Regions from separate parts of the Clostridioides sp. LIBA-2809 genome, predicted to be linked through region 1. Evidence: a T-box and tRNA genes for the amino acid it is inferred to sense, from the RefSeq annotation. Region 1 holds a T-box; the other regions hold tRNA genes.
What was found. The T-box of region 1 lies ahead of alaS (alanine--tRNA ligase). A T-box ahead of a tRNA ligase gene usually reads a tRNA of that ligase, here a tRNA-Ala.
Positions count from the first base shown of each region.

Region 1 (6,930 bases):
TTACCAAAAGAGCTATCAGCAACAGTATCTGGAGTAGCTAATACTAAAGTAGGGGTAACCTGGAAAAGTACACCAGAGTATAGTCCTACAACATCAGGAACATATGTATTCAAGGCCAATTTAGCAAATGGATATAAACTATCAGAAGGATTATCACTACCAAGTATTACAGTAAAAGTAGCTGAACCTGTTAAAGTTGAGACAATAAAAATTAATAATACTGCTACATTAGAAAAAGCACTTGATTTACAAGAAGATGGTCAAATATGGGAAATAGATGGACAAATAAATGTCGAAAAGCCAATTGTTATAAATAAAAAAATAATTATAAATGGCATTAATGATGCTGAGTTAATAAAATCTGCAGAATTTACTGATACTATACCAGGATATGAAAATATAGTGACGTTAGACAGAATAGATAATGTAGAAATAAACAATCTAAAAGTAACTGGTTTAGATTCTGATAGGATAAATAAATCAGGAATGCATGTTTATTTATCAAAAAATATTAAATTAAATAATGTAACTTTGAATAACAATAAGGGTGCAGGTCTAATAGTAAATGGCTCATCAGTAACAGCTTCAAATCTTAGAACAAGTGGAAATGGATGGTATGGAGTAAATGTAGAATATGTAAAAGCTGATGGAGTTGTAAGTGAAACTAACGCAAACTTAACTTTGACAGATAATTGTAATATAAGTGAATATACTCCAATACAAACAGATAATTATGATAAAGATAAAGTTGTTGTTAATGGATTTGGAGAGTGTAAACTATCACAAGATTCAAAAACTGCTACTTGGGGCAAAGCTTCTATCACTATGAATGAACTTGTTAATATAACACAAGAAAATAAAATAGATGAAAATCAAGATGGTAGTATACCTAAATTTGAAAATACTGAAAATAGAACACCAGTAGAGATTACGCTAAACAAAGGTAAAAATGATTATCAGAATGTAAGAGTAAAAATAAAAGAGGAAGATGGTTCAGCAGGTTTAGGTGGAATACAATTAATTGCCAAAGATAGCAATGGAAATTGGTTTAACATAGTAAACACAGGATGGGGTCCAATGGAAGGATTTTCATTAAAAGATGCAACAACACCAGTTTATCTAGTTGGAAATACAGAAGGTACTTATAAAGTAAAAATACAGCTAGTTGATGTTAGTAATTCTAATAAAATAATAACAGAAACAACAGCATCAGTAGATGTAGTTAAGAATTAGTAAATAAAAAATTAACCTTAAATCTTTTAAAATTACTTAATAATATTATTTTTTTTAGAAAATAGAGCAAGCTATATTTTAAATAAATACAATGCTTGCTCTATATGGTATAATAATAAGTAATGCAAAAGATGAGGTGAAATTTGTTTATGAATAAAAAAGTAATGATAGGTATGAGTGGAGGAGTGGATAGCTCTGTAGCTGCATATCTTTTAAAACAACAAGGTTATGATGTCATTGGTGTTACTATGAAATTGTGGCAAGATGATGACGATGTTGAAAATGAAGGTGGTTGTTGCTCTTTATCAGCAGTTGAAGATGCTAGAAGAGTAGCAAATAAAATAGGTATACCATTTTATGTTCTAAATTTTAGAGAAGTATTTAAAGAAAAAGTAATAGATTATTTTATAGATGAATATTTAGAAGGAAAAACTCCTAATCCTTGTATAGCTTGTAATAAGCATATAAAATTTAATGATTTTTATAAGAAAGCTAGACAAATAGGTTGTGATTATGTGGCTACAGGTCACTATGCAAAGATAGAAAAGGATGAAAGTACAGGAAGATATTTGCTAAAAAAATCTGTTACGGATAAAAAAGACCAAACTTATGCACTTTATAATCTTACACAAGAACAACTAGAACATACTTTATTGCCAATAGGTGATTATGAAAAAGATAGAGTAAGAGAAATTGCTAAAGAAATGGGAATGGCAGTCCACAATAAGCCTGATAGTCAGGAAATTTGTTTTGTTAAAGATAATGACTATGCAAATTATGTAAAAAAACATTCTAAAAAGCGTATTGAAGAAGGTTTTTTTGTAGATACTAAAGGAAATATACTTGGAAAACACAAGGGTATACTATACTATACAATAGGTCAAAGAAAAGGTCTTGGAATTACCTTTGGGAAACCAATGTTTGTAATAGATATAAATCCAATAAATAATACTATAATTCTTGGAGATAATGAAGAATTGTTTAAAAAAGAACTTATTGCAAAAGATGTTAACTTTATATCAATAAATAAATTAGAAGAACCACTAAGAGTTCAAGCAAAAATAAGATATTCAGCAAAACCATCACCAGCGACTATTCACAAAATAGGAGAAGATACTATTAAAATAGTTTTTGATGAAGCTCAAAGGGCTATTACTAAAGGTCAATCTGTAGTAATGTATGATGGAGACCTGGTAGTAGGTGGAGGAATAATCGAGAAAAGTTTATAAAAACATCTAAAAAATTAAAAAAATAAACAATAAAGTATATTAAAGTGGAATAAAGTTTATAAAATAAATTTATTGTATATGGAAATATAGTATTGATTAATTTTGTAAAATTTAGTAATATAATTAGTATATTAATTAAAAAGCAAATACAGTGATAAGGAATAGTAAAATATTTGATGTCTTACAGAGAGAGGGAAAATGCTGGAAGCCCTTAGAATACAATATTTGAAGCAGCCTTTTAGTAGCAATCTTGAACAATTTATATTATGTAAAGAATATATAAGTAGAGATTGACGGTAGTTACGTTATAGCTAAGGTTTTCCGAAGATATCATAGTTTTTATGATAATTAGGGTGGTACCGCGATTGTCCTCGCCCCTATAAATTTATTTATAGGGACGAGGTTTTTTATTTAAACGAAAAAATAAAATTTATCAGGAGGAACATAATATGGAAAAGATGGGATTAAACGAAATAAGAAGTAAGTTTTTAGAGTTTTTTGAGTCAAAAGGTCATTATGTAGCAAATAGTTATTCTTTAGTACCAAACAATGACAAGAGTTTATTACTTATAAATTCAGGTATGGCACCTTTGAAAAACTATTTTTCAGGTGTAGAAGTACCTCCAAATGTAAGAATGTGTACATCTCAGAAATGTATAAGAACAGGAGATATAGAAAATGTAGGTATAACTGCAAGACACGCTACATTCTTTGAAATGATGGGTAACTTTTCATTTGGAGATTACTTTAAAAGAGAATCAATTAAATGGGGATGGGAATTTGTTACAGAATGGTTAAATATACCAGAAGATAAGATTTGGGTAACTGTATATGAAGAAGATGATGATTCTTATGATATATGGGCAAAAGAAATGAATTTCCCAGAAGAAAGAATGGTTAGACTTGGGAAAGATGATAATTTCTGGGAAATAGGTACAGGTCCTTGTGGTCCTTGTTCAGAAATTTATTTCGATAGAGGAGAAGAGTATGGATGTGATAATCCAGATTGTAAACCAGGCTGTGATTGTGATAGATATTTGGAATTTTGGAACCATGTATTTACTCAATTTGATAGAGATGAAGAAGGAAACTATAGCTTATTAGAAAGTAAAAATATAGATACAGGTATGGGTCTTGAAAGAATGGGATGTATCATGCAAGGAGTTGATACTATCTTTGAAGTAGATACAATTAAGTCTATATTAGAAGCAGTTGAGAAATTAACAGGAGTAAAATATGGAGAGAATCCAAAAAATGATATATCACTAAGAATAATAACTGACCATATAAGGGCTGTAACGTTCTTAGTTAGCGATGGAGTACTTCCATCAAATGAAGGAAGAGGATATGTTCTTAGAAGACTTCTTAGACGTGCTGCTCGTCATGGTAAATTATTAGGTGTAAAAGAATTATTTTTACAGAAACTAATAGATGAAGTTATAAAAGTAAATGATAAAGCATATCCAGTTTTAGTTGAAAAAGAAAGCTACATTAAAAAAGTAGTTGGTATAGAAGAAGAAAAATTCAATGAAACTATAGACCAAGGAACAGAAATATTAAATTCTTATATAGAAGTATTAAAAAGTGAAGGAAAAACTGTTTTAAGTGGTCAAGAAGCCTTTAAATTATATGATACTTATGGTTTCCCAATAGACTTGACTAAAGAAATCTTAGAAGAAGAACATTTATCTGTAGATGAAGAAGCTTTTAATGAAGAAATGGAAAAACAAAAAGAAAGAGCTAGAAATGCGAGAGGAAATATGGATGGAGAAAGTTGGAAGGAAGACCCTCTATCAAAATTAGAATCTACAGTTGATAGTATGTTTAATGGATATACTGAAATATATGGAGAAGGAATTATTGAAGCTATAGTTAAAGACGATGAGTTAGTTCAAAGTGCAAAAGAAGGCGATAAGGTATCTATAGTACTAGACAATACTACTTTCTATCCTGAAGGTGGAGGACAAGTTGGAGATTGTGGATTAATAACTAATGAAAACCTAGTTGTAGAAGTACTAAATACTAAAAAAGGAGCTAATAATAGTATAAAACATATAGGTGTAATAAAATCAGGAAAAATAAGCAATGGAGATAAAGTGAAGACACTGGTAGATGGAGAAATTAGAATGGCAGCTGCAAGAAATCACAGTGCTACGCATTTACTTCATAAGGCATTAAAAGAAGTATTAGGAGACCATGTTAATCAAGCTGGTTCTTTAGTTACTCCAGAAAGACTTAGATTTGATATTACTCACTTTGAAGCTATATCAAATGAAGAATTAAAAGTAATAGAAGAAAAAGTAAATAATGTTATTTTAGCGTCTTTAGACATAAAATGTGATATTATGAATATAAAGGAAGCTAAAGAAAAAGGAGCTACAGCACTATTTGGTGAAAAATATGGTGATGAGGTAAGAGTAGTTTCTATGGGAGATTATTCTACAGAACTTTGTGGAGGAACTCATTTGACAAATACTTCTCAAGTAGGAATGTTCAAGATATTATCTGAAGGTGGAGTAGCAGCAGGTGTAAGAAGAATAGAAGCAATAACAGGAAAAGCTGTTTATGAATATCTAAAAGAAAGAGACGGTATTATCTCTGAAGTTTGTGTAAGCTTAAAATCTAAGGAAGATAATTTAATTCAAAGAATAAGCTCTTTATTAGAAGAGAATAAAAATTTATCTAAAGAATTACATGATATGAAAGCTAAGATGAGTTTACAATCAGCTGATTCTATTTTTGATTCTAAAGTTGAAGTAAATGGAGTTAATTTAATAACTAATAAATTTGAAGGTATGGACATGGATACACTAAGAGAAACAGCAGATAATCTAAGAGATAAGCTTGGTTCTGGTGTAGTGGTACTAGCAAATGTAGTAGATGATAAAGTTAACTTTGTAGTTACTGCCACTAAAGATGTATTAGACAAGGGAATACATTCAGGTAATATTGTTAGAGAAGTTGCAAAAATAGCTGGAGGAAAAGGTGGTGGAAGACCTAATATGGCACAAGCAGGAGCTAGTGATGTATCTAAGGTTGACCAAGCTTTAAGCTATGCAAGTGAGGTTATTAAGACACAAGTTAAATAACATTCACTTAAGGAGGTTTTTAATTTGGAAAAAGATTTAGACTACACTATGAAATTTGAAGGGATACCAGAGGATAGAATGAGTGTAGGAGACACTATTGATTTTGTATATAAAGCACTAGTTGAAAAAGGATATAACCCTATAAATCAAATTATAGGGTATCTCCTTTCTGGTGATTCTAGCTATATAACTAGTCATAAAAATGCAAGAGCTATAATTAAAAAATTTGAAAGAGATGAGATACTTGAAGAAGTAATCACGCACTATCTGAATAGAAAGTAGGTCAAATAAATGAGAAAAAAGATTATGTCATTGTTTGCGGTAGTCATTATGATTTTTGTATCAACTGTCAGCTATAGTTTTGCTGAAGAAAAAGGCAAGGTTATATTTATTGATATGAATAGGACTAATCTTGGAAGTATGATGAATATCCCAATCTTAAAAAATGAGTTAGAAAAGAGAGGTTATATAGCTCTCATGAATATAAGAGGGGATCAAGGTACTGACGATAGAAGGTCTTATGCAAGTATGGGTGCAGGAACAAGAGCTAGTGTAACTACTGAAGACTATATCAATTTTCAAAAAGTAGACCAAGATACTTCTAAAGTTTTTGAAGTTGCAACAGGTCAAAAAGCTAAAGAAATAAATGATTTAAGTATTAATAAATCTATAAACGAAAATCTTGAGTATGGAGAGTATGGAGCAAACTTAGGTTCATTAGGTAAAACTTTATCTGAAAATGGTTTAAAGACATCTGTGATTGGAAATTCTGACATTATTGAAAATAATCAAGTAATTAAAAATAGAAATCTATGTTTAGTTGCTATGGACCAATATGGAAGAATTGATTTAGGTAATATTGATGATATTAACAAGAAAGATTCTAAAATGCCATTTGGAATGTCTACAGACTATAATAAGTTACTAGATGAGACTAAAAAATCTTATAATAATAGCGATGCTATATTTGTGGAACTTGGAGATACATATAGATTAGATATGTATAGATTGAACCTAAATGATAATACTTATGCTACAATGAAGAAAAACATTGTAAAAAATATAAATAAATATCTTGAACAAGTATTTTCTATGGTTGGAGAAAATGACACTGTTTATATATCAAGTGCGTTCCCAAGCGATTTAGATTATAAAAATAAAAGAAGACTTTCTCCAATAATAAAATTTAGTGGAGAAGGGAAAGGTCTATTGGAATCGGCCACAACAAGAAAGGCTGGGATTGTTGCAAATCTAGATGTTGGAGTAGATATATTAAATGAATTTGGTCTTAAAAATAAAGAGATGGTAGGCAGAAGTTACACTTTGGTAAACAAAGAAGACAATGCCAGTTATCTGAAATCACTTTATGAAAGGATAGT
Region 1 is NZ_CP197004.1:1,379,752-1,386,681, forward strand. Features, by position in the region: gene ACTG44_RS06655 (cell wall-binding repeat-containing protein) at 1-1,233, shown strand, start outside; gene mnmA (tRNA 2-thiouridine(34) synthase MnmA) at 1,383-2,462, shown strand; T-box leader at 2,605-2,844, shown strand; gene alaS (alanine--tRNA ligase) at 2,912-5,551, shown strand; gene ACTG44_RS06670 (IreB family regulatory phosphoprotein) at 5,576-5,833, shown strand; gene ACTG44_RS06675 (hypothetical protein) at 5,843-6,930, shown strand, end outside.

Region 2 (6,930 bases), 1.3 Mb from region 1:
CTTTCGGCCTCAGCTTAGGTCCCGACTAACCCAGGGCGGACGAACCTTCCCCTGGAAACCTTGGGTTTACGGCCTGTGGGATTCTCACCCACATCTCGCTACTCATGCCAACATTCTCACTCCCATACTGTCCACATGTCCTTACGGTCATGCTTCAACCCGTATGGGAAGCTCCCCTACCCATCATAATGATGCCGTAGCTTCGGTAGTAAGTTTTAGCCCCGGAAATCTTCGGCGCAGGATCACTCGACCAGTGAGCTATTACGCACTCTTTGAATGAGTGGCTGCTTCTAAGCCAACATCCTGGTTGTCTGTGCAATCCCACATCCTTTACCACTTAACTTACATTTAGGGACCTTAGCTGACGATCTGGGCTGTTGCCCTTTCGACTATGAATCTTATCACCCACAGTCTGACTCCCAAGTATAAGATGACGGCATTCGGAGTTTGATAGTCTTCGGTAGGTGCAATACCCCCTAGGACATTCAGTGCTCTACCTCCGTATCTCTCACCTTGAGGCTAGCCCTAAAGCTATTTCGGGGAGAACCAGCTATCTCCGGGCTCGATTGGAATTTCACCGCTACCCACAAGTCATCCCCGAGCTTTTCAACGCTCGTGGGTTCGGACCTCCACGAAATTTTACTTTCGCTTCATCCTGCTCATGGGTAGGTCGCCCGGTTTCGGGTCTACGTCAAGTAACTGAACGCTCAGTTAAAACTCGCTTTCGCTACGGCTCCACACCTTAAGTGCTTAACCTTGCTACTTAACGTAACTCGTTGGCCCGTTCTACAAAAAGTACGCGGTCACACAAGAAATGTGCTTCCACAGCTTGTAAGTGCAGGGTTTCAGGTTCTATTTCACTCCCCTCCCGGGGTTCTTTTCACCTTTCCCTCACGGTACTATACGCTATCGGTCACTAGGTAGTATTTAGCCTTGGAGGGTGGTCCCTCCTGCTTCCCACAGGGTTTCACGTGTCCCGTGGTACTCTGGATCATATCTGAAGTCTTCTCGTTTAACATACAGGACTATTACCTTCTGTGGTGGGTCTTTCCAAACCTCTTCAATTACGATACCTCTTCGTTATGATATGTCCGCAACCCCAATAAAGAAAACTTTATTGGTTTGGGCTATTCCGCGTTCGCTCGCCGCTACTTACGGAATCGAATTTCTTTCTCTTCCTTCAGGTACTTAGATGTTTCAGTTCCCTGAGTTCCCCTCATTAAGCTATGTATTCACTTAATGATACTTAGACATTACTCTAAGTGAGTTTCCTCATTCGGAAATCTTCGGATCAAAGTTTACGTGCAACTCCCCGAAGCTTATCGCAGCTTATCACGTCCTTCATCGGCTCCTAGTGCCAAGGCATCCGCCCTGCACCCTTAATAACTTGACCAGTTAAAAAGGTTTGATAGATTAAAGTCTATCAACTTGATAATTTTAAAAAGTTATCAGCTTTATATATTACAAATTAGATGTCATATCACTAAATATATATGCAGTTTTCAAAGTGCTAACGCACAGCGCCAACGGATAAATCCCGTTGCTTAAAGTGCTAACGCACGTCGCCAACAAACAAACTTCACATTCGTTCAGTTTATTCTGTTGCTTAAGGTGCTAATGCACAAGGCTTGTATAAAAATAAGCTTAAAGTGCAATCTAAGAGTCTACTAGATAAATCAAAGATTTAAGTAATATGCTCTTAAATGGTGGAGATGAGGAGAGTCGAACTCCTGACCCCTTGCTTGCAAGGCAAGTGCTCTCCCAACTGAGCTACACCCCCAAATATGAAGTTCATAAAGAACTTTCAAAATTAAACAGTAGGCAATTCTCCTTAGAAAGGAGGTGATCCAGCCGCACCTTCCGATACGGCTACCTTGTTACGACTTCACCCCAGTTATTGATTCCACCTTCGACGACTTCTTCCAAAAGGTTAGATAATCGGCTTCGGGCGTCTCCAACTCCCGTGGTGTGACGGGCGGTGTGTACAAGACCCGGGAACGCATTCACCGCAGCATTCTGATCTGCGATTACTAGTAACTCCAGCTTCATGTAGGCGAGTTTCAGCCTACAATCCGAACTGAGAGTAGCTTTAAGGGATTAGCTCCACCTTACGGCTTGGCAACCCTCTGTACTACCCATTGTAGCACGTGTGTAGCCCTAAGCATAAGGGGCATGATGATTTGACGTCATCCCCACCTTCCTCCAGGTTATCCCTGGCAGTCTCTCTAGAGTGCCCAACTTAATGATGGCAACTAAAGACAAGGGTTGCGCTCGTTGCGGGACTTAACCCAACATCTCACGACACGAGCTGACGACAACCATGCACCACCTGTCACCAATGTCCCCGAAGGGAACTCTCCGATTAAGGAGATGTCATTGGGATGTCAAGCTTAGGTAAGGTTCTTCGCGTTGCTTCGAATTAAACCACATGCTCCGCTACTTGTGCGGGTCCCCGTCAATTCCTTTGAGTTTCACTCTTGCGAGCGTACTTCCCAGGCGGAGTACTTAATGCGTTAGCTGCGGCACCGAGGGGGGTAACCCCCGACACCTAGTACTCATCGTTTACAGCGTGGACTACCAGGGTATCTAATCCTGTTTGCTCCCCACGCTTTCGTGCCTCAGCGTCAGTTACAGTCCAGAGAGCCGCCTTCGCAACTGGTGTTCCTCCTAATATCTACGCATTTCACCGCTACACTAGGAATTCCACTCTCCTCTCCTGCACTCAAGTCTCCCAGTTTCAAGAGCTTACTACGGTTGAGCCGTAGCCTTTCACTCCTGACTTGAAAGACCGCCTACGCACCCTTTACGCCCAGTAAATCCGGATAACGCTAGCCCCCTACGTATTACCGCGGCTGCTGGCACGTAGTTAGCCGGGGCTTCCTCCTCAAGTACCGTCATTATCTTCCTTGAGGACAGAGTTTTACGACCCGAAGGCCTTCATCACTCACGCGGCGTTGCTGCATCAGGCTTTCGCCCATTGTGCAATATTCCCCACTGCTGCCTCCCGTAGGAGTTTGGACCGTGTCTCAGTTCCAATGTGGCCGATCACCCTCTCAGGTCGGCTACTGATCGTCGCCTTGGTAAGCCGTTACCTTACCAACTAGCTAATCAGACGCGGGTCCATCCTGTACTGGCTCACCTTTGATATTTAAGAGATGCCTCTCAAATATGTTATCCCGTATTAGCATACCTTTCGGTATGTTATCCGTGTGTACAGGGTAGGTTACCCACGCGTTACTCACCCGTCCGCCGCTCTTTACCGAAGTAAATCGCTCAACTTGCATGTGTTAGGCACGCCGCCAGCGTTCATCCTGAGCCAGGATCAAACTCTCAAATAAAAGTTTATCAGGCTCAGATACTATTGTTATCAAAATATCTGGCTTTATGGTTTGTTTCTTGTTTATAAATTAACCTACTGTTTAATTTTCAAAGTTCTTTTGTCGTATTTTCGTGCTCCTTTTGGGCACTCATATATAATACCATCTATATGATTCCAAGTCAACGCTTTTTTAACTTTTATTTTAAATATTTTTTTGACAAGACAAAAATAGCCTATATTAATGCATTTTAACCGCTTTAATACAAGCTATTTACATATTCAGACCCATTTTTATAATACTTTTAACTTAGATATTTTTGTATTCCTATGTATATTGCCCATGCTATCTTCTCTTGATATGTTTCATCAGTCAAAAGTTTACATTCTTTTTCATTTGATAAAAAACCGCACTCTATTAATACTGATGGAATGTTATTTTCTTTTAAAAGATATATATCGTCTCTAGGTTTGACCTCTCTATTGTTTGTCTTATCTACTACTCTTTTAAGTTCCTCTTGAATACACTTTGATAATTCTTTACTATCTTGTTTGTCTTTAGGATAAAAAGTTTGAGCTCCATAGTATTTTGATTGTTCAAAGGCATTGAGATGTATAGAAACAAACATATTAGCATTAGAATTAGATATTATTTCTTTCCTATTTTTCAAATTCTCATTATACTTTTGTCTTGTCGTTTTGTTATTTTCCTCTTTGTAAAGACTACTATCATCTTCTCTAGTCAATATTACAAGACCTCCACTTGATTCTATAAGCTCTCTAAGCTTAAGTGTTATGGCTAAGTTAATATCCTTTTCAGATGTACTCTTATCCTTATTTAACGCCCCTGGGTCAATCCCTCCATGGCCAGCATCTAAAATTATTGTTTTATTTGTTACTGGCATATACTTAATAACATCTTCGGATATATTTTTCACTTCAAATATTGACACTATCACTAGACACACCATAACAAAACTGAAAATTATATGTTTTATGTACTTTCTCACAACATCACCCTGTATATGTATACTTACAAAAACACTATAATATTCCAGATATTAGTACAAACATTTAAATTTTACTTTTCTAATTATCAATTTCCATTTATTGTATTAACTTATTAGTATTGGCATATATAATTTACAATATCATATATTACTAACCCCTTTAATTTAACACTCTTATCTACTATTAGATAATAATTGATTTGGTAAAAGACTATATAAGTTACAATAACATAATCTATGAATTATACTAATTAATATATATTCATAGATTATGCTGTTAAAGAATACAAAAATTTTAATTACAAATTTATAAAATTCTATACTACTTTCATTAACAATACCATTATATAAATAAATTTAATACTTTATCGTTATATTAAATAAATAAAAAAGGATGCTTTCCCTACAGAAAAACATCCTAATAAAACATCTTATTATTTCATTGTATATAAATCTTAATTTAAACCCAACATTTTTAACATACCAATACTTTTCAAATAAAAATATATAAGGTATTTTGCTTTTCCAAAAAAATAAGTAATTATCTTTTTGAGAATTGTGGAGCTCTTCTTGCTGCTTTTAATCCGTATTTCTTTCTTTCCTTCATTCTTGCATCTCTAGTTAAGAAACCTTCTTTCTTTAAAGCAGGTCTTAAATCTAAATCAGCTTTTAATAAAGCTCTAGATATACCATGTCTTATAGCTCCAGCTTGTCCAGTGAATCCTCCACCTTCAACTTTTACTATAACATCATATTTATTTTCATTTCCAGTTAAAACTAATGGTTGTTTAACATCTCTTATTAATGTTTCATAGTTAAAATAATTTTCTAATGCTCTTCCATTTACTAATATATTTCCTTCACCTGCAACTAGTCTTACTCTAGCAACAGAACTTTTTCTTCTTCCAGTTCCATAATATTGAACGTTAGCCATTATAAACTCCTCCTTTCACCTATTAATCTTACTTAAAGTTTAAAACTTCTGGATTTTGAGCTGCATGAGTGTGTTCAGCACCTGCGAATACTCTTAATCTAGTCATCATTCTGCTTCTTAATTTGTTCTTAGGTAACATACCACTTACAGCATGTGCTATAACTTCTTCTGGTTTCTTATCCATCATATCTCTGTAAGATATTTCTTTTAATCCACCTACATAACCAGTATGGTATCTGTAATATTTTTGATCTAATTTCTTACCACTTAAAACTATCTTTCCTGCATTTACTACAACAACAAAATCTCCACCATCAACGTGAGGAGTAAATGTTGGTTTATGTTTACCTCTCAATACTGTCGCTATTTCTGTTGCTAAACGACCTAGTGTTTTACCTTCAGCGTCAACTAAGTACCATTTTCTTTGTACATCAGCTGGCTTAGCTATATAACTTTTCATAACTGTCCCTCCTTAACTATTTCTCATAAAATTTTTTTACCGTTTATGTCAAGTCCGGGGCAAGTGGACTTATTAACACATTCTCATATATTTTAATACATGTAGCCTGGTGTGTCAAGTTAATAATGAACTTTTTTAAGAAATAATCCTTGTGCTGGAGCTGTATGTCCACATTTTGACCTAGTTTTAGATTCTATTATCTCTAAAAATGACTCATTAATTCTACCACGTCCTATATCAATAAGTGTTCCAACAATAATTCTTACCATATTATATAAAAATCCATTACCACTAATTTCTACAACAATCAAGTCGTCTTTTTTATTGATATCAATATCATATATAGTTCTAATTGTATCTTTTACAGATGAACCAGAACTCATAAAACCTTTAAAATCATGTGTTCCTAAAATACTTTTTGACTCTAAACACATTTTGTCAAAATCAAGTTCATATTTTACTTGATACGATATATCACTAAGTATCGGATTTCTAAACTTGCTATTATATATTAGATATTTATATGTTTTACCTTTTGCACTATACCTTGAATGGAAATCTTCGTTAACTTCACATGCTTTTATAATTGATATATCCTTTGGTAGTTTAGCATTTAAAGCCATTGGTATACTTTCTACATTTATGTCTGAATTAATTTTAAAATTTGCAATTTGACCAATAGCATGAACTCCTGAATCAGTTCTACCTGACCCTACAAGTTTGACTTCTTCTCTTGTTATATCATATATAGCCTTTTCTATTGTACCCTGTATTCCTAAAGAATCAGGTTGTTTTTGCCATCCACAATAATTACTGCCATTATATTGGATTGTAACTTTTATATTTCTCATACTTTACCTCGTTTATATCTATGTTTCTATTAAATTGCTATAAATCTAGTAGCTATAATAACTCCTAAATAAACAACTTGGAATACACATGCTATATAGTCTCCCTTTGCTATGACAGACTCTCTCATTTTAGTTCTATTGTGTCCACCTCTATAACACCTAGCTTCCATAGCCATAGCTAATTCATCAGCTCTTCTAAATGCACTCACAAATAATGGCACCAAAAGAGGCACTAAGTTCTTAGCTCTATTTATAAGGTTTTTACTTTCAAAATCTGCTCCTCTAGACATTTGGGCTTTCATTATTTTATCTGTTTCATCCAACAATGTAGGAATAAAACGTAAAGCAATTGTCATCAT
Region 2 is NZ_CP197004.1:125,427-132,356, reverse strand. Features, by position in the region: rRNA gene ACTG44_RS00870 (23S ribosomal RNA) at 1-1,393, opposite strand, end outside; tRNA gene ACTG44_RS00865 (tRNA-Ala) at 1,705-1,780, opposite strand; rRNA gene ACTG44_RS00860 (16S ribosomal RNA) at 1,836-3,338, opposite strand; gene cwlD (N-acetylmuramoyl-L-alanine amidase CwlD) at 3,622-4,287, opposite strand; gene rpsI (30S ribosomal protein S9) at 4,868-5,260, opposite strand; gene rplM (50S ribosomal protein L13) at 5,289-5,720, opposite strand; gene truA (tRNA pseudouridine(38-40) synthase TruA) at 5,840-6,571, opposite strand; gene ACTG44_RS00835 (energy-coupling factor transporter transmembrane component T family protein) at 6,601-6,930, opposite strand, start outside.
Region 2: it encodes a tRNA-Ala, which carries the amino acid that the T-box ahead of alaS (alanine--tRNA ligase) is inferred to sense. The anticodon was not compared.

Region 3 (6,930 bases), 1.2 Mb from region 1:
CCCGGAGATAGCTGGTTCTCCCCGAAATAGCTTTAGGGCTAGCCTCAAGGTGAGAGATACGGAGGTAGAGCACTGAATGTCCTAGGGGGTATTGCACCTACCGAAGACTATCAAACTCCGAATGCCGTCATCTTATACTTGGGAGTCAGACTGTGGGTGATAAGATTCATAGTCGAAAGGGCAACAGCCCAGATCGTCAGCTAAGGTCCCTAAATGTAAGTTAAGTGGTAAAGGATGTGGGATTGCACAGACAACCAGGATGTTGGCTTAGAAGCAGCCACTCATTCAAAGAGTGCGTAATAGCTCACTGGTCGAGTGATCCTGCGCCGAAGATTTCCGGGGCTAAAACTTACTACCGAAGCTACGGCATCATTATGATGGGTAGGGGAGCTTCCCATACGGGTTGAAGCATGACCGTAAGGACATGTGGACAGTATGGGAGTGAGAATGTTGGCATGAGTAGCGAGATGTGGGTGAGAATCCCACAGGCCGTAAACCCAAGGTTTCCAGGGGAAGGTTCGTCCGCCCTGGGTTAGTCGGGACCTAAGCTGAGGCCGAAAGGCGTAGGTGATGGACAACAGGTTGATATTCCTGTACTACCGATAACCGTTTGAGAGATGGGATGACACAGTAGGATAAGCTAAGCACACTGTTGGTTATGTGTGCCCAAGCATTGAGGCAGTCAGAGTAGGTAAATCCGCTTTGATAATGCTGGGATGTGATGGGGAGCGAAATTTAGTAGCGAAGTAGCTGATTTCACACTGTCAAGAAAAGTCTCTATCGAGGTTAAAGGTACCCGTACCGCAAACCGACACAGGTGGGTGAGGAGAGTATCCTAAGGCCCGCGAGAGAACTGTTGTTAAGGAACTCGGCAAAATGACCCCGTAACTTAGGGATAAGGGGTGCCACCATCCGGTGGCCGCAGAGAATAGGCCCAAGCGACTGTTTACCAAAAACATAGGTTTCTGCTAAGTCGCAAGACGATGTATAGGAGCTGACGCCTGCCCGGTGCTGGAAGGTTAAGGGGATCTGTTAGAGTAATCGAAGCAGTGAACTTAAGCCCCAGTAAACGGCGGCCGTAACTATAACGGTCCTAAGGTAGCGAAATTCCTTGTCGGGTAAGTTCCGACCCGCACGAAAGGCGTAACGATTTGGGCACTGTCTCAACAACAGACTCGGTGAAATTGTAATTCCGGTGAAGATGCCGGATACCTGCGACAGGACGGAAAGACCCCATGGAGCTTTACTGTAGCTTGACATTGGGTCTTGGTACTACATGTACAGGATAGGTGGGAGGCTTTGAAACCAGGACGCCAGTTTTGGCGGAGCCATCCTTGGGATACCACCCTTGTAGTACTGGGACTCTAACCATAGGCCATGAATCTGGTCTTGGGACACTGTCAGGTGGGCAGTTTGACTGGGGCGGTCGCCTCCCAAAAGGTAACGGAGGCGCTCAAAGGTTCTCTCAGTACGGTCGGAAATCGTACGTAGAGTGTAAAGGCAAAAGAGAGCTTGATTGCAAGACATACAGGTCGAGCAAGGATGAAAATCGGACTTAGTGATCCGGTGGTTCTGCGTGGAAGGGCCATCGCTCAACGGATAAAAGCTACCCTGGGGATAACAGGCTTATCTCCCCCAAGAGTCCACATCGACGGGGAGGTTTGGCACCTCGATGTCGGCTCATCACATCCTGGGGCTGTAGTAGGTCCCAAGGGTTGGGCTGTTCGCCCATTAAAGTGGTACGCGAGCTGGGTTCAGAACGTCGTGAGACAGTTCGGTCCCTATCCGTCGCAGGCGTAGGAAATTTGAGAAGACCTGTCCTTAGTACGAGAGGACCGGGATGGACGTACCTCTGGTGTACCAGTTGTTCTGCCAAGGGCATGGCTGGGTAGCTATGTACGGAATGGATAAGCGCTGAAAGCATCTAAGCGCGAAGCCAACTTCAAGATAAGATTTCCCACCGCAAGGGTAAGACCCCAGAAAGACTATCTGGTTGATAGGTCGAAGGTGTAAGTGCAGCAATGTATTTAGCTTATCGATACTAATAGGTCGAGGACTTGACCAAATTATTTGATGTTCATTCAGTAAAATATATGTGTAGTTTTTAGAGTGCTAACTCTATATGTTTAAACTTGTCAAAAATTATAGATTTTTAGTAGTTTTATAAACTAAAAAATCGAATAAAAAAAGTATTGACATAATAAGACAAAGATGTTATTATAATACTTGTCTTAGAAAAAAGTTAAATGAAAATTTAGACAATAATCTGGTTATAATAGCAGAGAGGATACACCTGTTCCCATTCCGAACACAGAAGTTAAGCTCTCTAGCGCTGATGGTACTTGGTGGGAAACTGCCTGGGAGAGTAGGACATAGCCAGGTGATGTGCCGAAGTGGCGGAACTGGCAGACGCACAGGACTTAAAATCCTGCGGGACTTACCTCTCGTACCGGTTCGATTCCGGTCTTCGGCACCACAAATTATTGTGGGCCATTAGCTCAGTTGGTTAGAGCGCCCGGCTCATAACCGGTAGGTCTGGGGTTCGAGTCCCTGATGGCCCACCACAATAATTTAAAGAACTTTGAAAATTAAACAGTAGGTTAATTTATAAAACAAGAAACAAACCATAAAGCCAGATATTTTGATAACAATAGTATCTGAGCCTGATAAACTTTTATTTGAGAGTTTGATCCTGGCTCAGGATGAACGCTGGCGGCGTGCCTAACACATGCAAGTTGAGCGATTTACTTCGGTAAAGAGCGGCGGACGGGTGAGTAACGCGTGGGTAACCTACCCTGTACACACGGATAACATACCGAAAGGTATGCTAATACGGGATAACATATTTGAGAGGCATCTCTTAAATATCAAAGGTGAGCCAGTACAGGATGGACCCGCGTCTGATTAGCTAGTTGGTAAGGTAACGGCTTACCAAGGCGACGATCAGTAGCCGACCTGAGAGGGTGATCGGCCACATTGGAACTGAGACACGGTCCAAACTCCTACGGGAGGCAGCAGTGGGGAATATTGCACAATGGGCGAAAGCCTGATGCAGCAACGCCGCGTGAGTGATGAAGGCCTTCGGGTCGTAAAACTCTGTCCTCAAGGAAGATAATGACGGTACTTGAGGAGGAAGCCCCGGCTAACTACGTGCCAGCAGCCGCGGTAATACGTAGGGGGCTAGCGTTATCCGGATTTACTGGGCGTAAAGGGTGCGTAGGCGGTCTTTCAAGTCAGGAGTGAAAGGCTACGGCTCAACCGTAGTAAGCTCTTGAAACTGGGAGACTTGAGTGCAGGAGAGGAGAGTGGAATTCCTAGTGTAGCGGTGAAATGCGTAGATATTAGGAGGAACACCAGTTGCGAAGGCGGCTCTCTGGACTGTAACTGACGCTGAGGCACGAAAGCGTGGGGAGCAAACAGGATTAGATACCCTGGTAGTCCACGCTGTAAACGATGAGTACTAGGTGTCGGGGGTTACCCCCCTCGGTGCCGCAGCTAACGCATTAAGTACTCCGCCTGGGAAGTACGCTCGCAAGAGTGAAACTCAAAGGAATTGACGGGGACCCGCACAAGTAGCGGAGCATGTGGTTTAATTCGAAGCAACGCGAAGAACCTTACCTAAGCTTGACATCCCAATGACATCTCCTTAATCGGAGACTTCCCTTCGGGGACATTGGTGACAGGTGGTGCATGGTTGTCGTCAGCTCGTGTCGTGAGATGTTGGGTTAAGTCCCGCAACGAGCGCAACCCTTGTCTTTAGTTGCCATCATTAAGTTGGGCACTCTAGAGAGACTGCCAGGGATAACCTGGAGGAAGGTGGGGATGACGTCAAATCATCATGCCCCTTATGCTTAGGGCTACACACGTGCTACAATGGGTAGTACAGAGGGTTGCCAAGCCGTAAGGTGGAGCTAATCCCTTAAAGCTACTCTCAGTTCGGATTGTAGGCTGAAACTCGCCTACATGAAGCTGGAGTTACTAGTAATCGCAGATCAGAATGCTGCGGTGAATGCGTTCCCGGGTCTTGTACACACCGCCCGTCACACCACGGGAGTTGGAGACGCCCGAAGCCGATTATCTAACCTTTTGGAAGAAGTCGTCGAAGGTGGAATCAATAACTGGGGTGAAGTCGTAACAAGGTAGCCGTATCGGAAGGTGCGGCTGGATCACCTCCTTTCTAAGGAGAATTGCCTACTGTTTAATTTTGAAAGTTCTTTATGAACTTCATATTTGGGGGTGTAGCTCAGTTGGGAGAGCACTTGCCTTGCAAGCAAGGGGTCAGGAGTTCGACTCTCCTCATCTCCACCATTTAAGAGCATATTACTTAAATCTTTGATTTATCTAGTAGACTCTTACATGCACTTTAAGCTTATTTTTATACAAGCCTTGTGCGTTAGCACTTTAAGCAACAGAATAAACTGAACGAATGTGAAGTTTGTTTGTTGGCGCTGTGCGCTAGCACTTTGAAAACTGCATATATATTTAGTGATATGACATCTAATTTGTAATATATAAAGCTGATAACTTTTTAAAATTATCAAGTTGATAGACTTTAATCTATCAAACCTTTTTAACTGGTCAAGTTATTAAGGGTGCAGGGCGGATGCCTTGGCACTAGGAGCCGATGAAGGACGTGATAAGCTGCGATAAGCTTCGGGGAGTTGCACGTAAACTTTGATCCGAAGATTTCCGAATGAGGAAACTCACTTAGAGTAATGTCTAAGTATCATTAAGTGAATACATAGCTTAATGAGGGGAACTCAGGGAACTGAAACATCTAAGTACCTGAAGGAAGAGAAAGAAATTCGATTCCGTAAGTAGCGGCGAGCGAACGCGGAATAGCCCAAACCAATAAAGTTTTCTTTATTGGGGTTGCGGACATATCATAACGAAGAGGTATCGTAATTGAAGAGGTTTGGAAAGACCCACCACAGAAGGTAATAGTCCTGTATGTTAAACGAGAAGACTTTAGATATGATCCAGAGTACCACGGGACACGTGAAACCCTGTGGGAAGCAGGAGGGACCACCCTCCAAGGCTAAATACTACCTAGTGACCGATAGCGTATAGTACCGTGAGGGAAAGGTGAAAAGAACCCCGGGAGGGGAGTGAAATAGAACCTGAAACCCTGCACTTACAAGCTGTGGAAGCACATTTCTTGTGTGACCGCGTACTTTTTGTAGAACGGGCCAACGAGTTACGTTAAGTAGCAAGGTTAAGCACTTAAGGTGTGGAGCCGTAGCGAAAGCGAGTTTTAACTGAGCGTTCAGTTACTTGACGTAGACCCGAAACCGGGCGACCTACCCATGAGCAGGATGAAGCGAAAGTAAAATTTCGTGGAGGTCCGAACCCACGAGCGTTGAAAAGCTCGGGGATGACTTGTGGGTAGCGGTGAAATTCCAATCGAGCCCGGAGATAGCTGGTTCTCCCCGAAATAGCTTTAGGGCTAGCCTCAAGGTGAGAGATACGGAGGTAGAGCACTGAATGTCCTAGGGGGTATTGCACCTACCGAAGACTATCAAACTCCGAATGCCGTCATCTTATACTTGGGAGTCAGACTGTGGGTGATAAGATTCATAGTCGAAAGGGCAACAGCCCAGATCGTCAGCTAAGGTCCCTAAATGTAAGTTAAGTGGTAAAGGATGTGGGATTGCACAGACAACCAGGATGTTGGCTTAGAAGCAGCCACTCATTCAAAGAGTGCGTAATAGCTCACTGGTCGAGTGATCCTGCGCCGAAGATTTCCGGGGCTAAAACTTACTACCGAAGCTACGGCATCAGTAATGATGGGTAGGGGAGCTTCCCATACGGGTTGAAGCATGACCGTAAGGACATGTGGACAGTATGGGAGTGAGAATGTTGGCATGAGTAGCGAGATGTGGGTGAGAATCCCACAGGCCGTAAACCCAAGGTTTCCAGGGGAAGGTTCGTCCGCCCTGGGTTAGTCGGGACCTAAGCTGAGGCCGAAAGGCGTAGGTGATGGACAACAGGTTGATATTCCTGTACTACCGATAACCGTTTGAGAGATGGGATGACACAGTAGGATAAGCTAAGCACACTGTTGGTTATGTGTGCCCAAGCATTGAGGCAGTCAGAGTAGGTAAATCCGCTTTGATAATGCTGGGATGTGATGGGGAGCGAAATTTAGTAGCGAAGTAGCTGATTTCACACTGTCAAGAAAAGTCTCTATCGAGGTTAAAGGTACCCGTACCGCAAACCGACACAGGTGGGTGAGGAGAGTATCCTAAGGCCCGCGAGAGAACTGTTGTTAAGGAACTCGGCAAAATGACCCCGTAACTTAGGGATAAGGGGTGCCACCATCCGGTGGCCGCAGAGAATAGGCCCAAGCGACTGTTTACCAAAAACATAGGTTTCTGCTAAGTCGCAAGACGATGTATAGGAGCTGACGCCTGCCCGGTGCTGGAAGGTTAAGGGGATCTGTTAGAGCAATCGAAGCAGTGAACTTAAGCCCCAGTAAACGGCGGCCGTAACTATAACGGTCCTAAGGTAGCGAAATTCCTTGTCGGGTAAGTTCCGACCCGCACGAAAGGCGTAACGATTTGGGCACTGTCTCAACAACAGACTCGGTGAAATTGTAATTCCGGTGAAGATGCCGGATACCTGCGACAGGACGGAAAGACCCCATGGAGCTTTACTGTAGCTTGACATTGGGTCTTGGTACTACATGTACAGGATAGGTGGGAGGCTTTGAAACCAGGACGCCAGTTTTGGCGGAGCCATCCTTGGGATACCACCCTTGTAGTACTGGGACTCTAACCATAGGCCATGAATCTGGTCTTGGGACACTGTCAGGTGGGCAGTTTGACTGGGGCGGTCGCCTCCCAAAAGGTAACGGAGGCGCTCAAAGGTTCTCTCAGTACGGTCGGAAATCGTACGTAGAGTGTAAAGGCAAAAGAGAGCTTGATTGCA
Region 3 is NZ_CP197004.1:149,359-156,288, forward strand. Features, by position in the region: rRNA gene ACTG44_RS01020 (23S ribosomal RNA) at 1-2,065, shown strand, start outside; rRNA gene rrf (5S ribosomal RNA) at 2,266-2,382, shown strand; tRNA gene ACTG44_RS01030 (tRNA-Leu) at 2,388-2,476, shown strand; tRNA gene ACTG44_RS01035 (tRNA-Ile) at 2,488-2,564, shown strand; rRNA gene ACTG44_RS01040 (16S ribosomal RNA) at 2,675-4,177, shown strand; tRNA gene ACTG44_RS01045 (tRNA-Ala) at 4,233-4,308, shown strand; rRNA gene ACTG44_RS01050 (23S ribosomal RNA) at 4,577-6,930, shown strand, end outside.
Region 3: it encodes a tRNA-Ala, which carries the amino acid that the T-box ahead of alaS (alanine--tRNA ligase) is inferred to sense. The anticodon was not compared.